One region of the Nostoc sp. CCY 9925 genome, then DNA from elsewhere that is predicted to be linked to it. Evidence: predicted binding sites of a transcription regulator. Region 1 holds the regulator's gene; the other holds the start of a gene.
The links. Region 1 encodes NtcA, which controls nitrogen genes in cyanobacteria. Its sites were predicted from a motif close to TNTGTANNNNNNNNTACANA; they were not measured.
Positions count from the first base shown of each region.

Region 2: the regulator NtcA is predicted to act here: its motif matches at 1,722-1,741, upstream of glnA (type I glutamate--ammonia ligase).

Region 1 is NZ_CAWUDO010000013.1:55,817-60,585, forward strand. It holds gene ACM0OY_RS09610 (ABC transporter ATP-binding protein) at 1-298, opposite strand, end outside; gene hisB (imidazoleglycerol-phosphate dehydratase HisB) at 452-1,087, opposite strand; gene fabI (enoyl-ACP reductase FabI) at 1,199-1,975, opposite strand; gene ntcA (global nitrogen regulator NtcA) at 2,355-3,026, shown strand; gene ACM0OY_RS09630 (DUF3084 domain-containing protein) at 3,196-4,686, shown strand.
Region 2 is NZ_CAWUDO010000018.1:83,565-88,333, reverse strand. It holds gene ACM0OY_RS12420 (hypothetical protein) at 1-70, shown strand, start outside; gene glnA (type I glutamate--ammonia ligase) at 174-1,598, opposite strand; gene apcB (allophycocyanin subunit beta) at 1,956-2,465, shown strand; gene ACM0OY_RS12405 (Nif11-like leader peptide family natural product precursor) at 2,881-3,114, opposite strand; gene ACM0OY_RS12400 (TlyA family RNA methyltransferase) at 3,483-4,301, shown strand; gene ACM0OY_RS12395 (Calvin cycle protein CP12) at 4,743-4,769, opposite strand, start outside.

The sequences.
Region 1 (4,769 bases):
TGTATTGCTTAACATTGCGATCGCCAAGTGGCTTACCTAACAATAATCCTCGTCCATCAGTTGGACGAATAATCCCTAACAACAGTTTTAAAAGCGTAGTTTTACCAGCACCGTTCGGTCCTAACAGGCCAAAGGTTTCGCCTTGATAAACTTTTAAACAACAGCTTTTAAGAGATACGACTTTTTGATTTAGCCAAAAACCAGTAGGATAAACTTTTCGCAACTCAGAAGTTACGACTACTGGCAAAGTGTTTGTCGTATTCACTTGAGAATCAGGGTCATCTGGAACAGACTTCATCTCGGTTCAATCAACAATTAGCAGCTTGGTATTTATTACAAGTTACCCGACAGGGTGATAATAATCACCACTTAGTGTGATAATTATTGCAAACAGAGTGAGTGCTGAGTCAAGAGTTAGGAGTTACTATTGTCTCCTTTGCCCCTCTGCCCTTTACAAGATGCCTTTAGAACTAGGAATCGCGCCAGCACGACGAGGATCGATTTCCACTGCTAGGCGTGTTGCCCTCGCAAAGGCCTTAAATGTCGCCTCAATAATGTGATGAGAATTAATGCCATCGAGTTGCCGAATGTGTAGTGTCATTTGGCTATGGTTAACCAATGCCACAAAGAATTCACGTACCAGCTGGGTGTCATAAGTTCCTACGCGCTGGGTAGGAATTTGTAAACCGTAGCTCAGGTGAGGGCGTCCAGAAAAGTCCAGCGCTACCTGAACTAAAGCTTCATCTAATGGTGCAAGGAAATTACCAAAGCGAGCAATGCCTTTCTTGTCGCCTAGTGCTTGGTTCAAAGCTTGTCCTAAGGTAATACCTACATCTTCATTGGTATGGTGGTCATCAATTTCCCAGTCTCCCTTAGCTTGGATATCTAAGTCAATCAACCCGTGGGAGGCTATTTGATGCAACATGTGATCCAAAAACGGAATGCCTGTTGCTGCTGTGCATTTTCCTGCACCATCAAGGTTGATGGTAACTTGGACATCAGTTTCCCCTGTGGTGCGATGAACAGTAGCAATCCGAGGGGTTGTAGTTAACTGGTTGTAGTTGGAATTAGCTTTGGTGATTTGCATAATAACTAGGGACTGGGGACTGGGGACTGGGGACTGGGGACTGGGGAATAGGGACTGAGGATTAAGGACTGAATTTTTACCAATACCCAGTAGCTAATCCCCAGTCCCTAATTACATTCCCATAATTTCATATCCTGCATCTACATACAGAACTTGTCCGGTAATGCCACTGGACAAATCACTGCATAAAAAAGCCGCAGTGTTGCCCACTTCAAGCTGAGTGACAGTCCGTCGCAGGGGAGCTACTTGCTCTACATGATGAATCATATCTAATATTCCGCCCACTGCTGAAGATGCCAAAGTCCGGATAGGGCCTGCGGAGATTGCATTGACGCGGATATTTTGCGGCCCTAGTTCGGCGGCCAGGTAACGCACACTCATTTCTAAACCTGCTTTGGCAACTCCCATGACGTTATAGTTAGGGATTGCCCTGACACCTCCTAAATACGTCAGGGTGACAATACTACCTCCCTCGGTCATCAAGGGTTTAGCTGCACCGCTTAACTGCACCAGAGAATAAGTACTAATCTCTAAAGCAGTTTTGAAGCCAGAACGAGAGGTTTGACTAAAATCTCCTGTCAAATCCTCTTTGTTGGCAAAGGCTAGACAATGAATCAGGATGTCTAGCTTTCCCCACTTATCGCGTACTGTTTCAAAGGTAGATTGAATTTGTTCGTCGTCTTGAACATTACAGGGAAGAAATAAGCTGGGGTTGAGGGGTTGGACTAATTCGGCAACTTTTGTCTCCATTTTGCCGCGTTCATCGGGCAGATAGGTAATTCCCAGATTTGCTCCTGCTTTGTGCAACTGTTGGGCGATGCCCCAGGCAATGGAGCGGTTATTGGCAATACCTGTAACCAAAGCATTTTTTCCAGTCAGATTCAGCATAGGAATTGTTAATGCGATCGATGATTAGGAGCATACTAGAATCTGAGGCTAGTTTGTCTTCGTTTTACACAGGATTTGCAAAAATGAATATTGGTAAGGGTCTTTGCTGTCAGAAAATTCTTGATTCTTTCTAAAGATATTCTCAAGTTGTCTTTATTTGTTCTTCAAAAAAGCTTTTTAATACAGCTACTTGGAACCGTTTATCAACAATTTATAGCTGAATAGATCGACAATTATGTATCATTATAAACAAAGAGTTAGGAAGCAATTAGTTGGAGTATAGGAAAGTACAGAAAGGTTGACGGTGCTTTATTGAATTTTCAGGTGTATTCTTAGGTAATTAGTTTTTGTTTTTCCGGCATTGGGTAGGGGAAGGGAGATGATCGTGACACAAGATAAAGCCCTAGCAAATGTTTTTCGTCAGATGGCGACCGGGGCGTTTCCGCCAGTTGTGGAAACGTTTGAACGCAATAAAACGATCTTTTTTCCTGGCGATCCTGCCGAACGAGTTTATTTTCTTTTAAAGGGTGCTGTGAAACTTTCCAGGGTGTACGAGGCAGGAGAGGAAATAACGGTAGCACTATTGCGAGAAAATAGTGTTTTTGGTGTATTGTCATTGCTGACAGGAAATAAATCGGATAGGTTTTACCATGCAGTTGCATTTACCCCTGTGGAATTACTGTCGGCACCAATTGAACAAGTTGAGCAAGCACTCAAGGAAAATCCAGAATTATCAATGTTAATGCTGCGAGGTCTGTCTTCGCGAATTTTACAGACAGAGATGATGATTGAAACTCTTGCTCACCGAGATATGGGTTCCAGGTTGGTGAGTTTTTTATTAATTCTTTGTCGTGATTTTGGAGTTCCCTGTGCAGATGGGATCACAATTGATTTGAAGTTGTCTCATCAAGCGATCGCTGAGGCAATTGGTTCGACTCGTGTTACAGTTACAAGGCTACTAGGGGATTTGCGTGAGAAAAAGATGATTTCTATCCACAAGAAGAAGATTACTGTGCATAAACCCGTTACCTTAAGTCGGCAGTTCACATAAAAACAATTGGAGTTAGCGGAGTCGGCACGTGTTGTGTTTTTCAAGATCGCACTAAATAGCTAAAGGAAAATCTAAAATTGAGTAATTTCAGCTATTGCCAACCTCCACTTCTCCACAGAAAATGCTTAAAAGTAGTAGGCTGTATCTGGAAGGATTTCGGTAGCTAAACATGACCACCGGATACATCCTCATCGCAGCAATTTTAATTCTGGGAGGCGTAATTGCAACCGTGGGCGATCGCATCGGCACACGAGTTGGCAAAGCCCGCCTCTCACTCTTTAACCTTCGCCCAAAAAATACCGCAGTATTAGTAACAATTTTTACTGGCGGTTTGATTTCAGCATCAACCTTAGGGATTTTATTCGCTGCTGATGATAAATTGCGGCAAGGAGTCTTTGAGTTAGAAGATATTCAAACAGACCTCAGGCAAAAGCGGGAACAGTTAAAAACCGCAGAAACCCAGAAAAGTCAGGTAGAGAGTCAGCTAAATCAAGCAAGAATCGCCCAAGCAAAGGCACAACAAGACTTGCAAGCAATTAATCAATCCTTGCAGGCGGTCAATGCTAAGCAAAGGGAAACTCAAGCCCAGCTTAACCGCACCATTGAGCAGCAAGCCCAAACTCAAACTCAACTCCAGCGCACTCAGGGGCAACTAAATATAGTTGTCAGTCAGTACCAAAAAGCCATAGCTGAACTGCAAAGCGTTTACAATCAGCGACAGGAACTACAGGCAGCAGTTGAACTACTAAAGACAGAACGTCAACGACTGTATGCTGAAGCGAAAAAAGCGATTGACGAAGCCAAAACAGCTATCGAAAAACGGGATCGCGAACTTGCCAACCGCCAAGAAGTGATAGAAGCACGTGATCGCAAAATTGCCCAACTCGATCAATTGATTCAAAAGCGTAATTTAGAAATTACAGCTAGAGAACAAGTGATTGCCAAGCGGGAATCTCGCCTCAAAGAATTGGAAGCACAACAACAGCAACTAGAACAAGAAGTTGCAAGGCTGGAAAAATATTATCAATCCTACCAAGACCTGCGTTTGGGTAAGCTAGCCTTAGTTCGCGGTCAAGTTCTGGCTGCTGCTGTAATTCGTGTTACCCAAGCTGCTGCGGCTCGTCAGGCGGTGGTACAACTTTTACAACAAGCTAATCGCAACGCCAACCTCGAATTAAGTGAGCCTGGTGGAAATTCTGCAAATGTAGAGCTTGTGCGCGTAACTCAGGAAAGAGTTGAGCAATTGAGCAAGCAAATTGAGGATGGTCGAGAATACGTGGTGCGAATTTTCTCGGCAGGTAATTACGTTAGAGGAGAAAAGCAAATAGAATTCTTTGCCGACATAGCCAGGAATGAACTGGTTTTCTCTGGAGGCGCTCAGTTAGCCACAACTACTGCTGACCCTAAAAACATGACATCCTATCAATTACAGCAGCGATTGGAAATACTGATTTCTGCTTCCCAATTTCGTGCCCGTAACGCCGGAATTGTCGAAAATGTACAAGTAGATGGCACTTTTCTGCGTTTTGTCGCCCAATTAAGGCAGTATAATCAAGCATTGGAAATTAAAGCGATCGCCGCAGAAGACACTTATACAGCGGGGCCGTTGAGAGTCAAATTAGTAGCAGTAGTCAACGGACAAATTATTTTTAGTACTTAAAAAACAAGTCAGAAGCGGAGCGTCTCCGGCTCCGGTCAGAATTCAGAATTCAGAATTCAGAATACAATTAGTGGGAGATTCAG
Region 2 (4,769 bases), on a different contig from region 1:
CCCCATTCAAGGGAAGATAGATGCGACGACTCGGATGATTTATGGACGCAGCAACGCCACGATGAGCTAATGGGGAGATGGGAGAGAATTTTACAGCATCCCCAATGCTCCATGAAAAAAAGCCACCCTCTAGGGTGGCAAATTTTAAACTTTTAGTTAGATACGGTACTTAATTAAGCATCGTAATACAGGTAAAACTCATAGGGATGAGGACGCAATTGCAACTGCTTGACTTCGTTAGCCAGTTTGTAATCAATCCAGTTTTGGATAAAGTCTTCTGTGAAGACACCTGATTCTGTCAAGAAAGCATGATCGTTTTCCAGTGCTTCTAACGCCAATTCCAAAGAACCTGGAGTTGAGGGAACCTTTGCTAGTTCTTCTGGAGAGAGTTCATAGATATTCTTATCTAAGGGAGAACCAGGATCTATTTTGTTTTTGATGCCATCGATACCAGCACAAAGCATGGCGGCGAATGCCAAGTAGGGGTTAGAAGTAGCATCTGGACAACGGAATTCTAACCGCTTGGCTTTGGGGTTAGTGCCAGACAAAGGAATACGGATAGAAGCAGAACGGTTCCCTTCAGAGTAAGCCAAGTTAACTGGTGCTTCATAACCAGGCACTAGGCGCTTGTATGAGTTGGTACTAGGGTTGGTAATTGCTAGCAGTGCTGGTGCGTGTTTGAGAAGACCGCCAATGTAGTACAACGCCATGTCACTCAAGCCAGCATACTTATCACCTGCAAACAGAGGTTTGCCATCCTTCCAAATGGACTGGTGACAGTGCATCCCAGAACCGTTATCGCCAAAAATTGGTTTTGGCATGAAGGTGACGGTTTTGCCATGTTTCTTAGCAACGTTCTTGATGACATATTTGTAAATCATCAACCAGTCAGCAGCTTCAATCAATTTCCCAAACCGGAAACCCAGTTCGCACTGACCACCAGTAGCAACTTCGTGGTGATGCTTTTCGATGGGTACACCTAATTGTGCCATTGTCAACAGCATTTCTGTCCGGATATCTTGAAAAGAATCCGTCGGCGAAACTGGGAAGTAACCTTCTTTGAAGCGTGGTTTGTAACCCAAGTTGGGTTTTTCATCTGTACCGAGTTTGCCGGAATTCCAAGCACCTTCTTCGGAGTCTAAGAAGTAGTAGCCTTCGTTGGCAGTTTGGGCAAACCTAGCATTGTCAAAAATGAAGAACTCAGCTTCAGGGCCAAAGAAAGCTGTGTCACCAATACCAGTCGAAACCAGGAAATCTATTGCTTTTTGGGCAATCACCCGTGGACAACGGTTGTACGGTTCACCCGTGCGGGGATCTTTAATACTACAAACTATACTTAGCGTTGGCACTTCCATGAATGGGTCGATCCAAGCAGTGTTGGCATCGAGTACCATCGTCATGTCTGATTCGTTGATCGCTTTCCAACCCCGGATGCTGGAACCGTCAAAAGGTACGCCATCAGTAAATGCGGTCTCGTCGATTTGGTTCTGGTACAGTGTCAGGTGTTGCCAAGTCCCTACTGTATCGATGAATTTGAGATCAATCAGCTGAATTTTTTGGTCTTGGATTAATTTCAAGACTTCTTGTGGGGTTGTCATTGTTACTCCTTCTCTACCAATTTCCTAAAGTAAAACCAGAATCTTCCAAAGCATCCTAACCCTGCTGATCTCAATCAAGCCGTGACACACCTGAAATATCTTAAATACTAGACATTAGGGTATTTTGTAGTTTGTGTTACAGATATCTGGATTACAGGTTATATTAACCTTTCGCCGATCATCTGTACAAAACTGGAAAGTTCATCACATAGGGGTCAACTTTGGCATAGAATCCTTATGTAGTGGATAGTTTGTTTTTGTGCCGAATCTATTTTTAATAGCACAAAAATTTACTGGTGCATAAATGCAGCCAAATAAATATCAAACCATAGATAGCAACGATTGGGAGAAAAAGGAATGCGCGATGCGGTAACAAGTTTAATTAAGAATTATGACGTAGCTGGTCGGTATTTTGACCGGAATGCGCTCGATAGTCTAAAGTCTTACTTCGACAGTGGTACAGCACGAGTACAGGCGGCGGCAGCGATCAACTCTAATGCGGCTGGGCTTGTCAAGCAGGCTGGTTTAAAGTTATATGAAGAACTGCCGGAATTGATTCGTCCTGGTGGAAATTCCTATACAACTCGTCGTTATGCAGCTTGTTTACGGGATTTAGACTATTACTTGCGCTACGCCAGTTATGCGCTGGTTGCTGGCAATACAAATGTGTTAGATGAGCGAGTGTTACAAGGACTGCGAGAAACTTACAATTCTTTAGGAGTACCTATTGGCCCTACAGTTCGCGGTGTCCAAATACTCAAGGATCTAGCTAAGGAACAAGTAGCAGCAGCAGGTGTGGCTAATACTGCTTTTGTAGATGAACCATTCGATCATATTACACGCGAGTTGAGCGAAATTGATATTTAGATTTTAAGGGCGGGCAAGATGCCTACCCTACAATAATTGTGAACAGCGATCGCACTTCGATTTTATGGGGCGATCGCTTTTTTATGAACCCTCAATCTGCTGTTTAAAATTGGCGATCGCGCCTGTGTAAAATAGTTTTGTTAGGTTAAAGCTGTGTTTTTTAAACTACCGTAATATACGTATTTTGCTGTATCTTAATTGTTTTTAGTTGTGTATTCTCGAAGAAGCAAGAAGTTAAAGCGATATCTACGATGGGCTACGCCTACGCAAGTCGCCAATTTGAAGAACTTCAAGTAAATAAAAACAATAGCATAGCTGTTGACTGTCAACAACTATGCTATCGAATACTTTTTATTTGTAAATCCCTTTGGAAATTCAGTTGTTCCTATACTTTAGGAAACCTAAACTAGGGGAATTATCTAGGAGTAAGGTGGCGTCTAGTCCCCCATCCTGGATTGACGATGGCGGCTAAATCTTCTTCTGACAATTTGTTAATCTCAGTCTCTAGTTCTTCAACGGTGAACTCATAGCCACGCTCACGAGCAATTTTGATGAAAGCTTCTGGGTTGGCTGTTGCTTTGAGTTTTTCCTGTAATGCTTGATCTTTTTTTACGGCTTGAAAAAGTCGCGCAGCATTTTGCTGTGTCATGATAGCCTATCTCCTGTTTTAAATATCAGGTTAGAATGCAGTAATTTCACTCCTGCGGCTTCACCTGAATTTTGGAAAGAATTTGTTCCATTTCATGCATATAGGTTTAATCTTAAAACCAAAGAGAAATATGTGTTGATTTTGACAAAAAAATATAACTTTTAGGCTAAAATTTAATATCTTTTTTATAAAATTCAGCCCTTAGACAGTAGCGGTATTTAGCAGAATTTACATAGCTGAAATAGCGGCAGCAACATTTATAGTATAAATGTATTGTCAGGCACAATAAAAATTGCTGATGGCTGGTTACCCGAGAAGAAATTATTAATCGTGCTTTAAGTTTAATCTTACCAGGAGAGTCTAGTTAATTGGCTAAACAACGACTTGACACATTATTAGTAGATTTAAATTTATGTTCTTCTCGCGCTTTGGCACAGAGGTTAATTCAGGCGGGGGAAGTTACTGTTAATCAGCAGGTAGTTGATAAACCTGGTACAGAAGTTGATATTGCGGCTCAAATAAATATTAAAGAGCGATCGCCTTTTGTATCTAGAGGTGGTGAAAAACTCTCCAAAGCTTTGACAGTGTTTGCGATTCCCGTCGTTGGTCGCGTTTGTTTAGATGGTGGAATTTCTACGGGTGGCTTTACAGATTGTTTGTTAAAAGCTGGGGCCAAACTAGTTTACGGTATTGATGTCGGTTACGGACAAGTTGACTGGCTCTTGAGAAATGATTCGCGAGTGATTTTGCGCGAACGCACCAATTTACGACAGCTACGGCCAAATGATTTGTATGGCGAAAATGACCCCATTCCTGATTTGGCGGTGGTGGATGTCTCGTTTATTTCTTTAACTAAAATTCTGCCTGCTTTGTGGGAGTTAACTCAAGCTAGCCGGGAAGCTGTATTGTTAGTCAAGCCACAGTTTGAAGTCGGGAAATCCCGTGTCGGGAAAAAAGGAGTTGTCCGCGATCCTAACGACCAAGCTGACGCCATTTTCCAAGTGTTGCAAGCGGCTCAAGAATTAGGATGGAAATACAAAGGTTTAATTTGGTCGCCGATTACTGGTCCGGCTGGAAATATCGAATTTCTCTTATGGTTGGGAATGGAAAGTGAAACACCACCGCTTGATTTAGAGGCGATTAAGCAAGTAACGCAATCAGCAACAGTTGATTTGCGAAAAACTTGAAGAAGAAGAATTCAGAATAAATTGAAAACCACTAAATCTTGACTGCGGAATGCTGTGCGAAAGATTTAGTGGGGGCTTAAACTCAATACACTTGGGTTAAGGTTTATTGACAAATAAAACTGAATCTTTCAGATGCGATGAATCGCGTCTCTACATGAATTCTTTTGGGCTTAACCTAAGGGTATTGAAATTAAATCTATATATTTACAGCAATTTTCATTTGCATGAAGTACAAAGTTACGGGTTTTGAGGCAGGAGGCAGAAGGCAGGAGGCAGGAGGGAAGAGGTAAACACTGTTTATATTTGATAAATCAGTCCTGAATTTTGTACCTCACTTACTTGCAATCTGCTGTATCAGCGATTAGTACAGAATTCAGTATGAATTTTGACCGGGGGCGGAGCGTCTCCGGCTCCGCTCGTGAATTCTGAATTCTTTGTTACCTAAACGTCGTATATTAGACACTCTAC